DNA from 4 places in the Novosphingobium terrae genome. Region 3 is predicted to be linked to each of the others. Evidence: riboswitches for the same ligand, from Rfam matches in the RefSeq annotation. Region 3 holds a riboswitch; each other region holds the start of a gene.
What was found. A riboswitch is a leader RNA that binds a small molecule or an ion and turns the genes downstream of it on or off. The one in region 3 is predicted to bind cobalamin.
Positions count from the first base shown of each region.

Region 1: another riboswitch for cobalamin. It lies ahead of HGK27_RS19740 (TonB-dependent receptor); the one in region 3 lies ahead of HGK27_RS11085 (TonB-dependent receptor).
Region 2: another riboswitch for cobalamin. It lies ahead of HGK27_RS09230 (DUF1636 family protein); the one in region 3 lies ahead of HGK27_RS11085 (TonB-dependent receptor).
Region 4: another riboswitch for cobalamin. It lies ahead of HGK27_RS22265 (DUF1852 domain-containing protein); the one in region 3 lies ahead of HGK27_RS11085 (TonB-dependent receptor).

Region 1 is NZ_JABVZR010000002.1:251,709-255,472, forward strand. Features, by position in the region: gene HGK27_RS19740 (TonB-dependent receptor) at 1-2,080, opposite strand, end outside; cobalamin riboswitch at 2,273-2,517, opposite strand; gene HGK27_RS19745 (LLM class flavin-dependent oxidoreductase) at 2,617-3,672, opposite strand.
Region 2 is NZ_JABVZR010000001.1:2,019,647-2,023,410, reverse strand. Features, by position in the region: gene cobN (cobaltochelatase subunit CobN) at 1-720, opposite strand, end outside; gene cobW (cobalamin biosynthesis protein CobW) at 730-1,776, opposite strand; gene HGK27_RS09230 (DUF1636 family protein) at 1,781-2,143, opposite strand; cobalamin riboswitch at 2,241-2,471, opposite strand; gene cobO (cob(I)yrinic acid a,c-diamide adenosyltransferase) at 2,518-3,153, shown strand; gene HGK27_RS09220 (cobyric acid synthase) at 3,161-3,764, shown strand, end outside.
Region 3 is NZ_JABVZR010000001.1:2,445,777-2,449,540, reverse strand. Features, by position in the region: gene HGK27_RS11085 (TonB-dependent receptor) at 1-2,123, opposite strand, end outside; cobalamin riboswitch at 2,426-2,661, opposite strand; gene HGK27_RS11080 (DOPA 4,5-dioxygenase family protein) at 2,835-3,557, shown strand; gene HGK27_RS11075 (alpha/beta hydrolase) at 3,576-3,764, shown strand, end outside.
Region 4 is NZ_JABVZR010000002.1:856,734-860,497, reverse strand. Features, by position in the region: gene HGK27_RS22270 (methionine synthase) at 1-484, opposite strand, end outside; gene HGK27_RS22265 (DUF1852 domain-containing protein) at 513-1,499, opposite strand; cobalamin riboswitch at 1,870-2,108, opposite strand; gene HGK27_RS22260 (epoxyqueuosine reductase QueH) at 2,203-2,877, opposite strand; cobalamin riboswitch at 2,981-3,209, opposite strand; gene acnD (Fe/S-dependent 2-methylisocitrate dehydratase AcnD) at 3,466-3,764, shown strand, end outside.

The DNA of each region.
Region 1 (3,764 bases), on a different contig from region 3:
CCTGCAGGCGGCTGGTGTAGTAATAATCTGCCGCCGCATCCTTGCTGTTGAACAGGTTGAAGATGCTGGCGGTGAACTTTAGCCCGGCAGGCAAGGCGTAGGAGACATCGAGGTTCCACTCGCTGTAACCGCCATCCTGCGGATATTTCTCGCCATCATTGAGCGAATGGGTGCCCAGTCGACGCCATTGCAACCCGCCCGAAATCGGCCCCAACCCGTTCACCAGCACGCCTGCGGAATAGATGAAATTGGGCGCGTCGGCGATATAGGGCTGGTCCAGCCCGTAGGCGGCCAGATCACTGGTGTGATAGCGCGGCTTGGAGAAAGCGAGATCCGCGTTCAGTTCCAGCCATTTGAAGGGATGGTACTGCCCGCCGACCTCGAGGCCCTGACGGCGGCTGGGGGCGCCGGCCTCATCCTGACCGGTATCCGGATTGTAGGTCAGCTCGGAGCCGAAATCCTGCTGGAAGACGGCCAGCTGCAGCTGCAGCTTCGGGATCAGATTGCTGCGCAGGCCCAGCTCGACACCGGTCGTTGATGAGAGCAGCGGGGTGGCCACGCCGCTCGCCTGAATGCCCTCGGCCGCGACCGTGCCGAACACGCCGCGCACATCGTTGGAGTGGAAGCCCTTGCCCCAGCTGGCGTAAAATTCGGTTTTGGCGAAAGGCCCGATGATCAGATTGGCCTTGGGCTGGGCCAGCCATTGATGCTGGGCATAGCTGCCGCCGTCGATCTCGCTGCGGTCGGTAGCGTGGTAATATTCCTCACGCAGACCGACGACCGCGCGCAGCCATGGGGTGAAGCGCACCGTCTCCTGCACATAGGGCGCCAGATCGAGCAGCCGCACATGATCGGCGGTGCAATTGCCATTCACCGCGCTGAAGGTGGTGGTGTTGCCGTCATCATCCTGAGCGTTGCAGTAAGGCAGAATGGTGGTGCGCCGCAGCGTATGCTTGCGGTCGACAAAGGCGCCGTCATAGCGAGCGTTCAGCCCCACTACGGTCTCGAAGCTGATCCCGCCCAGATCGTGTTTGACCTTGTAGCTGGCCGCACCGCCGATGGTGGTGCGCCGCTCATCCTGCTCTTCCTGATCGCCATTGACCGGATCGAGCAGATAATGGGTGAAGTTGTTCCACAGCGTCATGGTGGAATGGATGGCATAGGCGCTGACCGAAAGCTGACCGCTGCCCAGCCCCTTCTCAAGATGGCCCGACAGGCTGAAACGCTCCGACAGGCTGTGATCGGTGGGATCGAGCGTGCCATAGCGACCGATCACCCCCTCCTCGATGGCGCGCTCGGGCTGGTCGGTGATGAGGCCGCCGCCGCTTTTGTAATACATGCCGGTCAGGCTGAAGCCATCCGTCGCCGTCCCTTGCGAGTAGCGCAGCGCGGCGTTGACCTTCTTGAAGTTCTGCTTGGGTTGCCACGGCCCATCGTAATGACCCAGATCGACCGCCCCAAGCAGCTTGCCGCCATTGCTGAAATGCAGCGTGCCGCCGCCGAACAGCTCCTGATAGCCATCGGTGCCGATGGTGACGGCCATCTGCGCGGGCATATCATCGAGCAGCCGCGTATGCGCCGAGGCCACCGAGCCAAAGTCGCCAATCCCGGCGGTGTAGGGCCCCTTGGTGTAGTCGATCCCCGCCACCAGTTGGGGGATCAGGAAGTTGAGATCGGAATAGCCCTGCCCATGGGCGTTGGTCGGGCGGTTGACGGGCATGTCATCGACAAAGCTGGCGAAATCGGTGCCGTGATCGAGGTTGTAGCCGCGAATGAGATATTGCTGCGCCTTGCCCTCGCCCGAATGGATGGTGACGACGAGGCCCGGCACAGCTTCAAACAATTGGCTGGCACGATAGATCGGGCGCAGTTCCACTTCCGCGCGCGTCACCGTGCCCTCGCTGGCGGTCGACGCCTTGCCCAGCAGGTCCTGACGCGAGGCCGTCACCACGATGGTGGACTTGTCTGCGCCGTTCTCGGCATCGCTGGCCGTATCATCGGCCAGAGCGACCTGCGCCATGCCAAAATTGGATATGGCAAGGGCCAGAGCCATCGCGCTCGAAAATCCCGGATTCTTCACGAATACATTCCCCACGCCAGGCGACGGGCAAGGGGCAGAACCAGACCATGCCGCAACGGCACGCCCCGTTCTTCGCCAGAACAGGCAGGCAGGCGCTATCGCCCGCCATGCTCTGGCGCTGATGGCCCCCGGCCATGGACACGTCGCTCAGACGGACAAGCACCGTGCCATGGCCACCCCCTGGGCCCCGGCAAGAGCGACCCCACGCTGGCAGGTCTCCTGGCTCGCGGGTCATCGCACGATACAAAGCCTTCCCGAGGCCCGCATGCGTTAGCGTCTGCCCCAGTGGCCGCGCTCCGTTCCTGTGACGAAGCACTGCAAGTATCGCACTCACCGCTCACAGTTGCAGGGACAGCCCGGTTTCGGATCGGCCAGAACCGATCCTCTCCGCGTTCCCATTTTAAGCCCTTGCGGGCACCAGTGCGGGTCGGATGCGAACCGGTCTCTCCGGCCTGCATCCAGCGCCGCTATGACCAGAATGCTCGCGGCGGTGCAACTTGAAATTTCTGATCGATCCGGGGCCTGAAGCCACCCTGCTACAGCGGCGCGTGATCGAGCCTTGGCAGCACATGCCGGGCGAACAGATCTGCCTCCGCCGCATGGGGATAGCCCGAGAGGATAAAGGCATCGATGCCCATCTCGCGATACATGGTGAGCTTGGCCAGAATCTGGTCCGGGTTGCCCACCAGCGCCGCGCCGCAGCCTGAACGGGCCTGCCCGATGCCCGTCCAGAGATTCTCCTCGGCATAGCCATCGACGGCCTGCTCACGCAGCGCAGTCTGCGCCTGCACCCCCGCCGATTGCGAATCCAGCGAGCGCGCGCGAATGGCCGCCCCCTGCGCCAGATCGAGCCTGGAGAGCAGTCGGTCGGCGGCGGCGCGCGCCTCTTCCTCGGTGTCGCGCACCACGACATGGACGCGATAGCCGAAGCGCAGGCTGCGGCCATGGCGGGCGGCCCGCTCCTTCATATCGGCGATGGTGGCGGCGATTTCCTCGCGCTTGCCGGGCCACATCAGATAGACATCGCAACCCTTGGCGGCGGTTTCACGCGCATCGGGCGACAGGCCGCCGAAATAGAACAGCGGCGCCTTGCCCGAAACCGTGCTGATCCGCGGCGGATCGAGCTTCAGCTTCCAGAATTCACCCTCATGGTCGAGCGGCTGCCCGTTCAGCAGGCTGCGCAGGATGGACATGGCCTCGGCAGTGCGGGCGTAACGTTCGCGCGAGCCCAGCACCTCGCCCGGCATTTCGGAGGAGATGATGTTAACCTTCAGGCGCCCACCCAGCATCCGGTCGATGGTGGCGATCTGGCGGGCCAGTTGCGGCGGCCAGCTTTCGCCGATGCGCACCGCCATCAGCAGGGCCATGCGGCGCAGCAGCGGGGCGATTCCCGCCGCGAAAGCCGTGGTGTCGATCCCCAGATTGTAGCCGGAGGGCAGCAGGATGCTGTCGAACCCGCCGCTTTCCGCCTGAAGGGCGATATCGCGGCAATGCTCCCAGCTTGATTGCAGACGCGCATCGGGCACCCCGAGGAATTCGTAATCGTCGTCGCACAGGGCCGAAAACCAGCTGACTTCGCAAGGGGTGCTCATTGGGCCTTCTCCGTGGCGTTGCGGATCAACAGAAATTCCATCTTGCGCTCAACCCTGATCTGCGTGGTATGGGGTGGTGACATCGTTATCAC
Region 2 (3,764 bases), 430 kb from region 3:
GGGAGCTTTCAGTGAAGGCGCGAAGAGCCCGATGGCGCGAAAACCTCGGCGGGACAGCGCTTCGATCAGCGCATCGACGGGGCCGGTGTCGCCGCTGGTCAGGTAAGAACGGTAGAAGCTGACGACCACCAAAGGCGCATTACCGGGCGACGGGGCGTTAACCACGCCGACGCCGGGGGAATACCAGCCGCAGGAGGGAACAGCAGTGGCGCCCTGTGCTTCGGGCGCGGGCAATCCGGCGGCGCGGGCCAGTTCGGCCAGAGCTTCCTGAGCGGCGATGGCTCCGCCCGCCTCGCACAGGTCGGAGAGGTGACGCAGCACAGGGATCGGCAGCGTGGAGGCGGCGTCCAGCGTGGGGTCTGGGCGCCCGTCGCCGGGCAGGACCGCCAGCGCGATCTGCTCGCGCCGGGCCAGATCGGTGAGTTGCGCCAGCCCATAGGACCAGTAGCCCGTGCCGCCGATCAACCGCACCAGCACGGCTTTCGCGCCGGACAGTGTGCGTTCGATATAGGTGTCGACCGAGAGCGGATGCTTCAGCGCCGCCAGATTGGCGAGGCGCAGTTCGGGCAGTCCCGCCCGCGCGGCATGCCATCCCGCCGCGAAAGCCCCCAGATCGCTGTCCGAAAAGGACAGGACGATCAGGGGCGCGGGCGATTGGCCAAGATCGGTAGCGACCTCGACCTCATCCAGCCCACGGCTTTCGCGGAAGATAACATGCATCGGCTGGCGTTAGGCGGGGGCCAGCACCGTGTCCAGCACGGCACGGACGGCGGCAGGATCGAGGTGGTCATGCTCGGCGATCACCACCAGCTGGGTGACGCGCGGGCGCTGGCCCCAGGGCTGGTCGTACTGGTGGCGCACACGCTCGCCCACGGCCTGCACCAGCAGGCGCATCGGCTTGCCCTGCACCGCCACGAAGCCCTTCACGCGCAGGATCGCCTGCTCGCGGGCGAGGCGCTGGATGGCCTGCGTCAGGGCTTCGGGGTCGCTGACTTCGGGCAGGGTGATGATGGTGCTGTCGAAATCCTCGTGTTCGTGGTCGTCCTCGCCATCGTGGTGGCTGGGGCGGGCGGCCAGATCGTCCTCGGCAGCGGCGTTGAGGCCGAGGATCACGGCAGGATCGATCACGCCATCGGTGACGGGCAGCATGGGCAGCGGGCGCGGGGCCTCGGCGGCGATGACGGCGCGGGCGGCGTCCAGCGTGGCGGCGTCGACCAGATCGGCCTTGGTCAGCAGCACGATGTCGGCGCAGGCCAGCTGATCCTCGAACACTTCCGAGAGCGGGGTTTCATGGTCAAGACTGTCGTCAGCTGCACGCTGCGCGTCTACCGCCGCCACATCGGGGGCGAAGCGGCCAGCGGCCACAGCCTCGGCATCGGCCAGCGCGATCACGCCATCCACCGTGATGCGGCTGCGGATCGCGGGCCAGTCGAAGGCTTTTAGCAGCGGCTTGGGCAGCGCGAGGCCGGAGGTCTCGATCAGGATATGGTCGGGCTTCTGGGGCAGGGCCAGCAGCTTTTCGACCGTCGGGATGAAATCATCGGCCACGGTGCAGCAGATGCAGCCATTGGCCAGTTCGAGGATCGCGCTTTCGGGGCAGTTCTCGTCGGCGCAGGCCTTCAGGATTTCACCATCGACGCCCACCGTGCCAAACTCATTGACCAGCACCGCTAGGCGGCGTCCGCCCGGGTTCTGAAGCAGGTGACGGATCAGCGTGGTCTTGCCCGAGCCCAGAAAGCCGGTGACGATGGTGACGGGGATTTTTTCGAGCGACATGGGGTCAGACCTCCAGCGGGGGAATGCGGGCGATGGATTGCTTGCGGAAGATGATCGGGCGTTCGCGCCATGGCACGATGCCGTCGGGGCTCTGCGCATAGGCGCTGGCACCGGCGAGGATTTCGGGCACATCGGCGTCCGACAGGCGGCCATAGACATAGGTCCAGCTGCCGGGCCGGGTCAGCGCGATGGAGCAGCCATTGGTGCAGGCCGAAAGGCATTCGGTGGGGCGCACTTCAACATCGCCATCCGCATTGGCGGCAGTCAGCGCCTGCGCCAGCAGAGCGCCGGGCACGGTTTCGCCCTCGCCAAGCGTCTGGCCCGCGCGGCAGGTGGTGCAGACAAAAAGGACGGTATTCTGGCCCACGACGCTTCCATTCCCGAATGCGGGGCGCCTGCACAGACCATCGGGCATCGAACCTTATGCCCGACACCAGATCGACCGGCCACAGCGCACCCCGGCTGTCCGTATTCTCTTGCTGGCAGGTCTCCCGGCTGGCGGATCGGGGGCTGCTTCCAGCCCTGCGCCTGCTTCGCCTTCCCGAGCCTTGCGGCCAGTGGCATCGAAGCGGACTCATCCGTTGACGGTCGCGGGGGCGGCTGTGCTTGAGGCATTCGAAACGCCCTGTCACATTCCCTCTTCGCCTTGTGGTGGAGATGCTCCGCCGCAAGGAACCAACGCGGCGGGGATTGCGGGATTGCGGCGGGGCTGTCAAGGAATGCCGCGATCAGGAGAGTGCCATGACCGCCGACGCCACCACCCAGACGCCCGACGCCGACTTTGACCGCCACAACGCCAAGATGGCCAAGAAAAAGGCTTCTCGCGACAAGATCATGGCCAGCAAGCAGGGCGAAAAAGGGCTGGTGATCGTTCATACGGGGACAGGGAAGGGCAAGTCTTCTTCCGGTTTCGGCATGATCCTGCGCTGTATCGCGCATGGCATGCCCAGCGCGGTGGTGCAGTTCATCAAAGGCGCGTGGGACACCGGTGAGCGTCGTCTGATCGAGCAAAATTTCCCCGATCTGTGCCAATTCCACGCCATGGGCGAGGGCTTTACCTGGGAAACGCAGGACAAGGCTCGCGATATCGCCGCCGCGCGCAAGGGCTGGGAGAAGGCCAAGGAGCTGATCCGCAATCCCGAAATCCGCATGGTGCTGCTCGACGAAATCAACATCGCCCTGCGCTATGAGTATCTGCCGCTGGAGGAAGTGCTGACCTTCCTGCGCGAGGAAAAGCCCGAGATGACCCATGTGGTGCTGACGGGCCGCAATGCCGCGCCCGAGCTGATCGAGCAGGCCGATCTGGTCACCGAGATGACGCTGGTGAAGCACCCCTTCCGCGGCGGCATCAAGGCCCAGGCCGGGGTGGAATTCTAAGCCCTTTATGCCCGCGCTGATGATCCAGGGGACGGGGTCCAATGTCGGCAAGTCCCTGCTGGTGGCGGGGCTGTGCCGGGCGGCGCGTCGGCGAGGGCTAAGTGTTGCGCCTTTCAAGCCGCAGAACATGTCTAACAATGCTGCCGTGACCGCCGATGGTGGCGAGATCGGGCGGGCTCAGGCGTTACAGGCATTGGCCTGCGGGCTGGCGGCACATACCGATATGAACCCGGTGTTGCTCAAGCCTGAGACGGATGTCGGCAGTCAGGTGGTGGTGCAGGGCAAGCGCATCGCCACGGTGAAAGCGCGGGAGTATGCCGCTCTGAAGCCGCAACTGATGGCTCCGGTGCTGGAAAGCTTTCAGCGCCTGAAGGCCGCGCATGATCTGGTCATCGTGGAGGGCGCGGGCAGCCCGGCGGAGGTCAATCTGCGCGGCGGAGACATCGCCAATATGGGCTTTGCCTGCGCGGCACAGGTACCGGTGGTGCTGGCAGGCGATATCGACCGGGGCGGGGTGATTGCCCAGCTTATTGGCACGCAGGCCGTGTTGTCGCCAGGGGATGCGGCGATGGTCCGCGGCTTCCTCATCAACAAGTTTCGTGGCGATCCCT
Region 3 (3,764 bases):
TCATTGTAGGTGGTCTGGGCGTAGGCCTTGTCCAGCAGGTTGTAGATGTGGACATCCACCGCCGCATGCCGGTTCAAAGCATAGGACAGCCCCGCATCCACCACGGCGTAAGCGGGCACGCGGAAGGTGTTGGCCGTATCCGAGTAGGTGTGGCCCACATAACGCAGCCCGGCCTGAGCGCGGATCTGCTTGGTCGCATCCCAGCGCAGCCAAAGATTGGCGGCCTGCTGCGGCACATTGGGCGGCGCCTTGCCGTTGAAGCTGACTCCGCCGGAGTAGAAATCGTCGTAACGCGCCTTCAGCACCGTGCCATTGGCGTCGATCCCGAAACCGGCGGGCAGGTTGAGCGACACCGCAGCCTCGATCCCCTTCGACGATTGCTGCCCCACCTGCTGGATCGGGCTGCTGAGCGTCTGCTGGTACAGCAGTCCCTTCTTCACAATGCGATAGGCCGCCAGCGTGGCCGTGCCGCGCCCGCCCCAGAAGCTGCCCTTGGCGCCCACTTCCACCTGATTGCCGGTGGCGTTGCTGAACTGGGTCTGGGCGGTGGAATAGGTGGTCAGCGTGCCCAGCGGATCGGTGCCGGTGCTGTATTGCGCATAGAGCGAAACCGTCGGGATCGGCTGATAGACGCCGCCGACGCGCCAGGTGGTGTTGGTCAGCCTCTTGTCGAAGGCGAAGGTGTCAACGCCGCCATTGCCGGTGGGATAGGTGCGGGTCCAGCGCTTGATCTCGTCATTCTCGTGCCGGATGCCGGTGATCAGCGAGAATTGTTCGCCAAACTTCAGCCGGTCTTCGGCGAAGAAGGCATATTCGGTGGTCTGGGTGCGATAGCGCGGAGCGATGCCCTGCGTGTCATAGAACAGGCCCGGGTTGAAGCCGGTGGGGGTGACGCTGTCTTCCTGCGTGTCCGATCCGAAATCGTTGGAATAGGTCAGCTGGATGCTGTTCACATCGAAACCGGCAACCAGATCGGTGCTGATGGTATCGCTCAGCGGGATCTTGAACGTCACGCTGCCCTGATCCCCCCATTGGGTCTGGTCATGGCCGATGCCGTAATTGTCGGTGCGATAGATGTTGCCGGGCGTGGCGGGGCTGTAGTTGTAGCCATTGTGGCAATTGCCGTCGGCGGCCACCCAGCAATAGCTTTCCAGATCGCGCCACTGGCGTTTGCTGGTCAGCACATAGCCCAGATTGGTGAGGCTGATGCTGTCAGACGGCGTCCAGTCGGTCTGCAGGGTGGCGCGGTTGTCGCGATAGCGGATATGCGCGTCGCCCACATTGTAGTTCTGGTGGCGCAGGCCCAGATCCAGCCTGCCATTCACCAGCGGCGTGCCGGTGTATTTCATCGGATGCTGGTCGCCGTAATCATCGCGCAGGGTGAAGGTCAGCGTGTCGGTGGTCGCCCAGCGCACAGTGGCGGACAGCGCCAGACTGTCCGAATGGCCGCGATCGACATAGCCATCCGAACGGCGATAGCTGGCATCGACGCGATAGGACAGGCGCTCGCCGATCGGCCCGCCAAGCCCCGCTGCGGCATGGAAGGTGTTCTGCGAGCCATAGCCGATCTCGCTCTCGAACTCGGTGCGCTGCGTGTTGGGCTTGCGCATGATGACATTGACCGCGCCGCCCAGCGAGCCCTGCCCATAGAGCACCGAGGCCGGGCCGCTCAGCACATCGATGCGCTCGGCCATCCACGGGTCGGTGGGGAAGGTGATGGTGCCCGCCGCCGGGAAGAGGCGCACACCGTCGATCAGCTGCAGGATCGAGCCTTGGCCGCTGAACCCACGCGCAGCCAGCGCCGTGCCGCCATTGCCGGGATTGCCGATGTTGAAGAAGCCGGGCGCGCGGGCCTCGGCTTCGGCAATGGACATATCGCCGCGCGCGCGGATTGCCTCGCCATCGATGCTGGTGATCGAGGCCGGGGTCTGCAGCGGGGTGAGGTTGAGGCGGCTGCCGGTGGCATCGGGCCGCGTCAGGGTCTGGGTCTGCTGGCCGATCACAAGGATGTTGTCGGCGTCCTGAGCGCTCTGGGCGGCGGCGGGCGCGGCGCAAAGCGGCACCAGCACCGAAGCGCCCAGGCAGGCGCGGCGCAGTGCCGGCGCATGGGTGAAGATGGTCATGAATGTTCCCCCTGAAGAGACGGATCTTGCTCTATGGCTTTGAAAAGGCGCCGGGTTGGCGGCTTTCACCGCGCCTGCGGACCTGCCGTGGCAAAGCGATGCTGCCCGATCATGATCTTTCCCCCGACGCCAGACGACGGGCAGGGGGCAAGGCCTGCCCCGCGCACAGGCGCAGGGCATCCCCTCGCCGAAACAGGCGGGCAGGCGTTGATGCCCGCTGCCCCGGCGCTCATGGCCCCCGGCCATGCTGTTCGTCGCTCAGACGGAAATGCAACCGTGCCTTGGCCATCCCCTGGGCCGGGCAAGAGCGACACGCAGCGGCAGGTCTCCTGGCTCACGGGTCGTCGCGCGGTACAAACCTTCCCGGGCCTCGCATGATTTTGCGTCCGGCCCAGTGGCTGCATCCTGACGTTTTGGCAGGATGCCCTTGTATCGCACTCGCCGCTCACAGTTGCAGGGACAGCCCGGTTTCGGATCGGATGATCCTCACCATGTTCCCTATTAAGCCCTTGCGGGCACCGATGCGGGTGGAAGGCAGATGCCTTCGGCCCGGCTCTCAACAGAATCTGTACCCCCGCGCAAGGTGAAAATGCTCTGGCGGGGCAGATGCAATCGGGCGTGGCGCAAATGACGCATTATTCTCTATCAAACCTATAGACAATTGGCAATGACACGCGCATGCGGATCGTCAGGCAAAGATGGAGACAGACTATGGCCCACCCTGAAGACCAGACAGAGAAACAGCCATGGGCCGAGATCCCGGCCCCGGACCGCCGCAGCCTGCTGACCGGCGGCATGATGACGATGGGCGCTCTGGCTTCGGCCAGCTGGGCCAACACGGCTTCGGCAGCGACGGCGGGAGAGGTGATCACCCCGGCGGCAAGTGTGGGTATTCCGGCGGGCAAGGCAGGTGGAACGCTGCCGCTGCGGCCCTCCACCTTCTCGGGCAAGAGCGAATGGGGCTATCACACCGCTGCCCAGCCCACGCCTCAGCCCGCCTCGGTGCGGACGGGGGAGGAGGTGCTGCCAACCCATCCGCGCCCCTACACCGATATCAAGAGCTACCACGCCCATATCTATTTCGATGAGGACAATCACTACAAGGCGGCCCTGCTGCGCCGCTGGGTGGCCGAACGTTTCGATGTGGAGCTGGGCGACTGGAATCTGAAGCCGCGCGGGCCTCATGTGACGCCCAGCTTCTATTTCGGCTTCCAGAACGAGCTGCTGCCGGTGGTGATCCCATGGCTCCAGCTCAACAGCTTGGGTCTGACCATCCTGATCCATCCCAACAGCGACAATGCGCGGTCGGACCATCTCTATTACGCTTTGTGGGTGAACCGCTCGCAGCCGGTGAACGCCTACAGCATGAAGGCGGTGGATGACAGCATCGAGGTCTTCACCAACACCCAGCCCAGCGTGCCGATCGAAACCTGATCCTTTCCGGAGAGCTTGATGGGCAAACTTCTTCTTGGGCTGGTTCTGGCGGCCAGCCTGTCCGGGGCGGCCTCTGCCCAGACTGACTCCGACCCGCCGCACGATCCCCGGCATCCCGCCCGCCTTGAACAGATCCGCTATCCCACGGGCGGGGTGCAGGTGCCCGCGCGGCTGTTTGTGGCCTCCGGCGCGGGGCTGCATCCCACT
Region 4 (3,764 bases), on a different contig from region 3:
CATTGAGTATTTTGGCAAACTCCCAGGCCAGCTTTTCCCGGCTCTTGTAATGGTCGTCATAGAGCGTATCGATCATGGTCATGGGTCCGGGCAGCGCCCATTTGATCGGCTTATCGGTCTGTTGGCGCAGGAATTTGGCGTCTTCGACAAAGACTGACCTGGGGCGGGTGACGGCGCCGACGACTGTCGGCACGCTCGCATCATAGCGGTCACGGATTCGGATGGTTTCGCGCTTCTCGAAATCGACGCCATCGAGATGCTCGATAAAGGTCGTGACGAAGTGCTGGCGCGTCTGCTCGCCGTCGCTGACAATATCGATGCCTGCCTGACGCTGATCGTCCAGCGACAGGCGCAGGGCATCCTGCTTGCCCTCGATCAAACCCTCGTCTTCCAGTTTCCAGGGTGACCAGAGTGTCTCGGGCTGCGCGAGCCAGGAGGGTTTGGGCAGACTGCCGGCGGTTGAGGTTGGCAACAATGTCTTCATGATGGAGAACCTTGATCTTGGGGGAGGGTCAAAAGGCGTAAGCGGCGGACCATTGTTCGAGGACAGCCCTGTAGGGCTTCATGAAATGCTCCTCGGCGAACTTGCCCTGTTCGACGGCCAGACGGCTGCGTTCCTCACGATCGTAGACGATCTGGGTCGAGGAATAGTCCTGATGCTTCAGGCTGGGTTGATAGCAATGACCGGCCTGCGAATTGGCGTTGTAGATTTCGGGGCGATAGATTTTCTGGAAGGTTTCCATCGTGCTGATGGTACCGATCAGCTCAAGATTGCTGTAATCGCTCAGCAGATCTCCGGTGAAATAGAAGGCGAAAGGCGCAACGCTGCCTCGCGGCATGAAATAGCGCACTTGCAGGCCCATTTTCTTGAAATACTCATCGGTCGAGGAAAATTCATCCTGCCGGTATTCGATGCCCAGAATGGGATGCTTATTTCCTGTCCGGTGATAGGTCCTGCTGCTTGAGACGCTCAGGCAGATGACCGGCGGCTTGTTGAACTTTGCCTGATAAGCATCGGACTTTAGGACATGCTTGAAAATCTTCCCGTGCAGGTCGCCGAAATGATCGGGAAGGCTGAAGCCGGATTGTCCCTTGTTGTGTTCGGGCAGCAGGACGCTGAAGTCATAATCCCGCACATAGGAAGAGAAATTGTTGCCGACGATGCCCTCAAGGCGCGCACCGGTTTGCTTGTCGATGATGGTGGTGCTGAGCACCTCGATCATCGGGAAAGCTTCGCTGCTGCCGTCCTTGCCGATGGTCATCTCGATGGAGATGATATCCAGTTCGAGGGCATAGCGATCCCCCTCGGGATTGTCCCAATCAGCCAGCGCATTGAAGCGATTGTCGATCATCGTCAGAGCCTTGCGCAGATTGTCCTGGCGGCTCTCCCCTCTGGCCAGATTGGCGAAGTTGGTGGTGATGCGGGTGTTGTCCGCAGGGCGGTAATGCTCATCAAAGCGGATGCTTTTGATCGAAAAGGTAAGGTCGTTTCTGGTCATGACCTGCTGTCCTTGAGCGGTTCCCGGATCGCGGTCGGGGCGGATACGGGGGAGGGCGAGGCTGGCGCCGGTTGCGGGCATGCGAAGTCTCCTTCGGGCCAGCGTGTTTGCTGGTCCGTCATGATGGTCGAGGTGATGGGTTGGTTGGCGCGCGCCGCGTCAGGCGGGGATCAGCCCCGGCAGCACGGCGCGCTCACGCATTCGTCGCTGCGGGACGGAATGGAACAGGGCTGAAAACATCGACCGATCACCTGCTTTTGCCGGGCGTAAGGGCCGAAGGAAGAGCGCGCATGGCTTAAACAGGCCCGGATGGCGCATAAGCCCCGTGCCTTGCTGCAAGCGCGATCCACCGGAGGAACCCCCGTCCGAGGAACGTTATGGCGCCGAAGGCAGGTCTCCTGGCTTGCGGGTCATCGCGGTGGTTCCGGCCTTCCCAATGCCCTTGCGGGGCATCAGTGGCACAACATGGAACCGCCACTCGCCGCTTACAGTTGCGGGGGCAGCGCCGGACTCTGCCTCCCAATGCGAACATTGCGCAGGCACCACCGGCTTCCCGTCTTAGCCCCGCCGTCACGCCTGAGGCGGGGAACCTCGACAGGGTCTATCAACACCATTGGAAGGCCGCTGTCAAGCATCATATAAAGATATCGTTATATGATGCTTTGGGCAGGGCGCGCGCATGGTGGCCGGGGTGCCGTGCCTGTCAGGCAGGCTCGTCGCCATAGAACAGCTTGCCGGGGTCGATCTCGGGGCGGCCCTGGCTGACGCGATGGGCATTGGCGTCGCGCAACGAATAGACGCAGCCGCAATATTCCTGCTGGTAAAAACGCTCGCGCTTGGAGATCTCGATCATGCGCGCCGCGCCGCCACCCTTGCGCCAGTTGAAGGTCCAGTAGCTGATCCCGGGGTAACGGGCTGCCGCGCGCTCACCACGGCCGTTGATCTGCTCCATGTTCTTCCAGCGCGAGATGCCCAACGAGGAGGTGATCACCGGAAAGCTATGCTCATGAGCGTAAAGCGCGGTGCGCTCGAAACGCATGTCGAAGCACATGGTGCAGCGGATCCCGCGTTCGGGCTCCTGTTCCATGCCGCGTGCGCGCTTGAACCAGTTGGCCGTGTCGTAATCGGCATCGACGAATGGGATGCCGTGCTGCTCGGCAAAGCGGATGTTCTCTTCCTTGCGCAGCAGATGCTCCTCCCTCGGGTGAATGTTGGGATTGTAGAAGAAGATCGTGTAGTCGATGCCGCTGGCGGTCATGGCCTCCATCACCTCGCCAGAGCAGGGCGCGCAGCAACTGTGCAGCAGCACTTTCTTCTGCCCCTCGGGCGGGGTGAGAATGGGGCGGTTTATGGCCGGTCTGGTCGCATCATTGTTCATGGGTCACCCACATCGAAAAGAGCGGGTTGACGGAACGCATGACCGTTACGCCCGGCAAGGCCGAGCGCATGATGATGCGGCCCACCGGACACCCCGCCGGAAGCACGTTATGATGTCGAAGGCAGGTCTCCTGGCTTGCGGGTCATCACGGCGACTCCGGTCTTCCCGGCCTTTGAGAGGCCAGTGACACGGGATGGAGTCACCGCTCACCGCTTACAGTTGCGGGGGCAGCGCCGGATTCTGCCTTCTCAGGCATCACCGGCTTCCCGTCTTAGCCCTGCCACCCGCTTTTCATGGCATGCGAGCAGGGAACCTTGACGCTTTTTCTCAGCGCCACCTCTCGGCGCTTGTCAATCGCTTTGCTGTGAAAGGTGGCAGAGGGCCTTGGCGATGCCTGTGATTGCCGTTGCCCTGTACAGCGAGGCACTGTCGGACCCGTTTCCTGCCGCTCGCCAATTTGCAAACTTCGCAGATTTGCAGGTTTTTCTTCGCAAAGGCTCGCCATTTCAGCCGTTTTCTCTGAGCCTATGCTGGCGAATAAGGCGGATGCCCTCCCGGGGCGTAACGCCAGCATAGAGCACAACAGCGATGACCAATGCTTTTCGCAAATCCTTGCCCGGCAGCACTGTCGACTACATCGACACGTACGCCGCCATCGAGGCGATCCGCCCCGGCGCCTATGATGGGCTGCCCTATGTCTCGCGCGTGCTGGCCGAACAATTGGTGCGCCGCTGCGATCCTGCGCTGCTCACCGATGCGCTGACCCAGATCATCGAGCGCAAGCGCGATCTGGATTTCCCCTGGTATCCGGCCCGCGTGGTCTGCCACGATATTCTGGGCCAGACGGCGCTGGTCGATCTGGCCGGGCTGCGCGATGCCATCGCCGA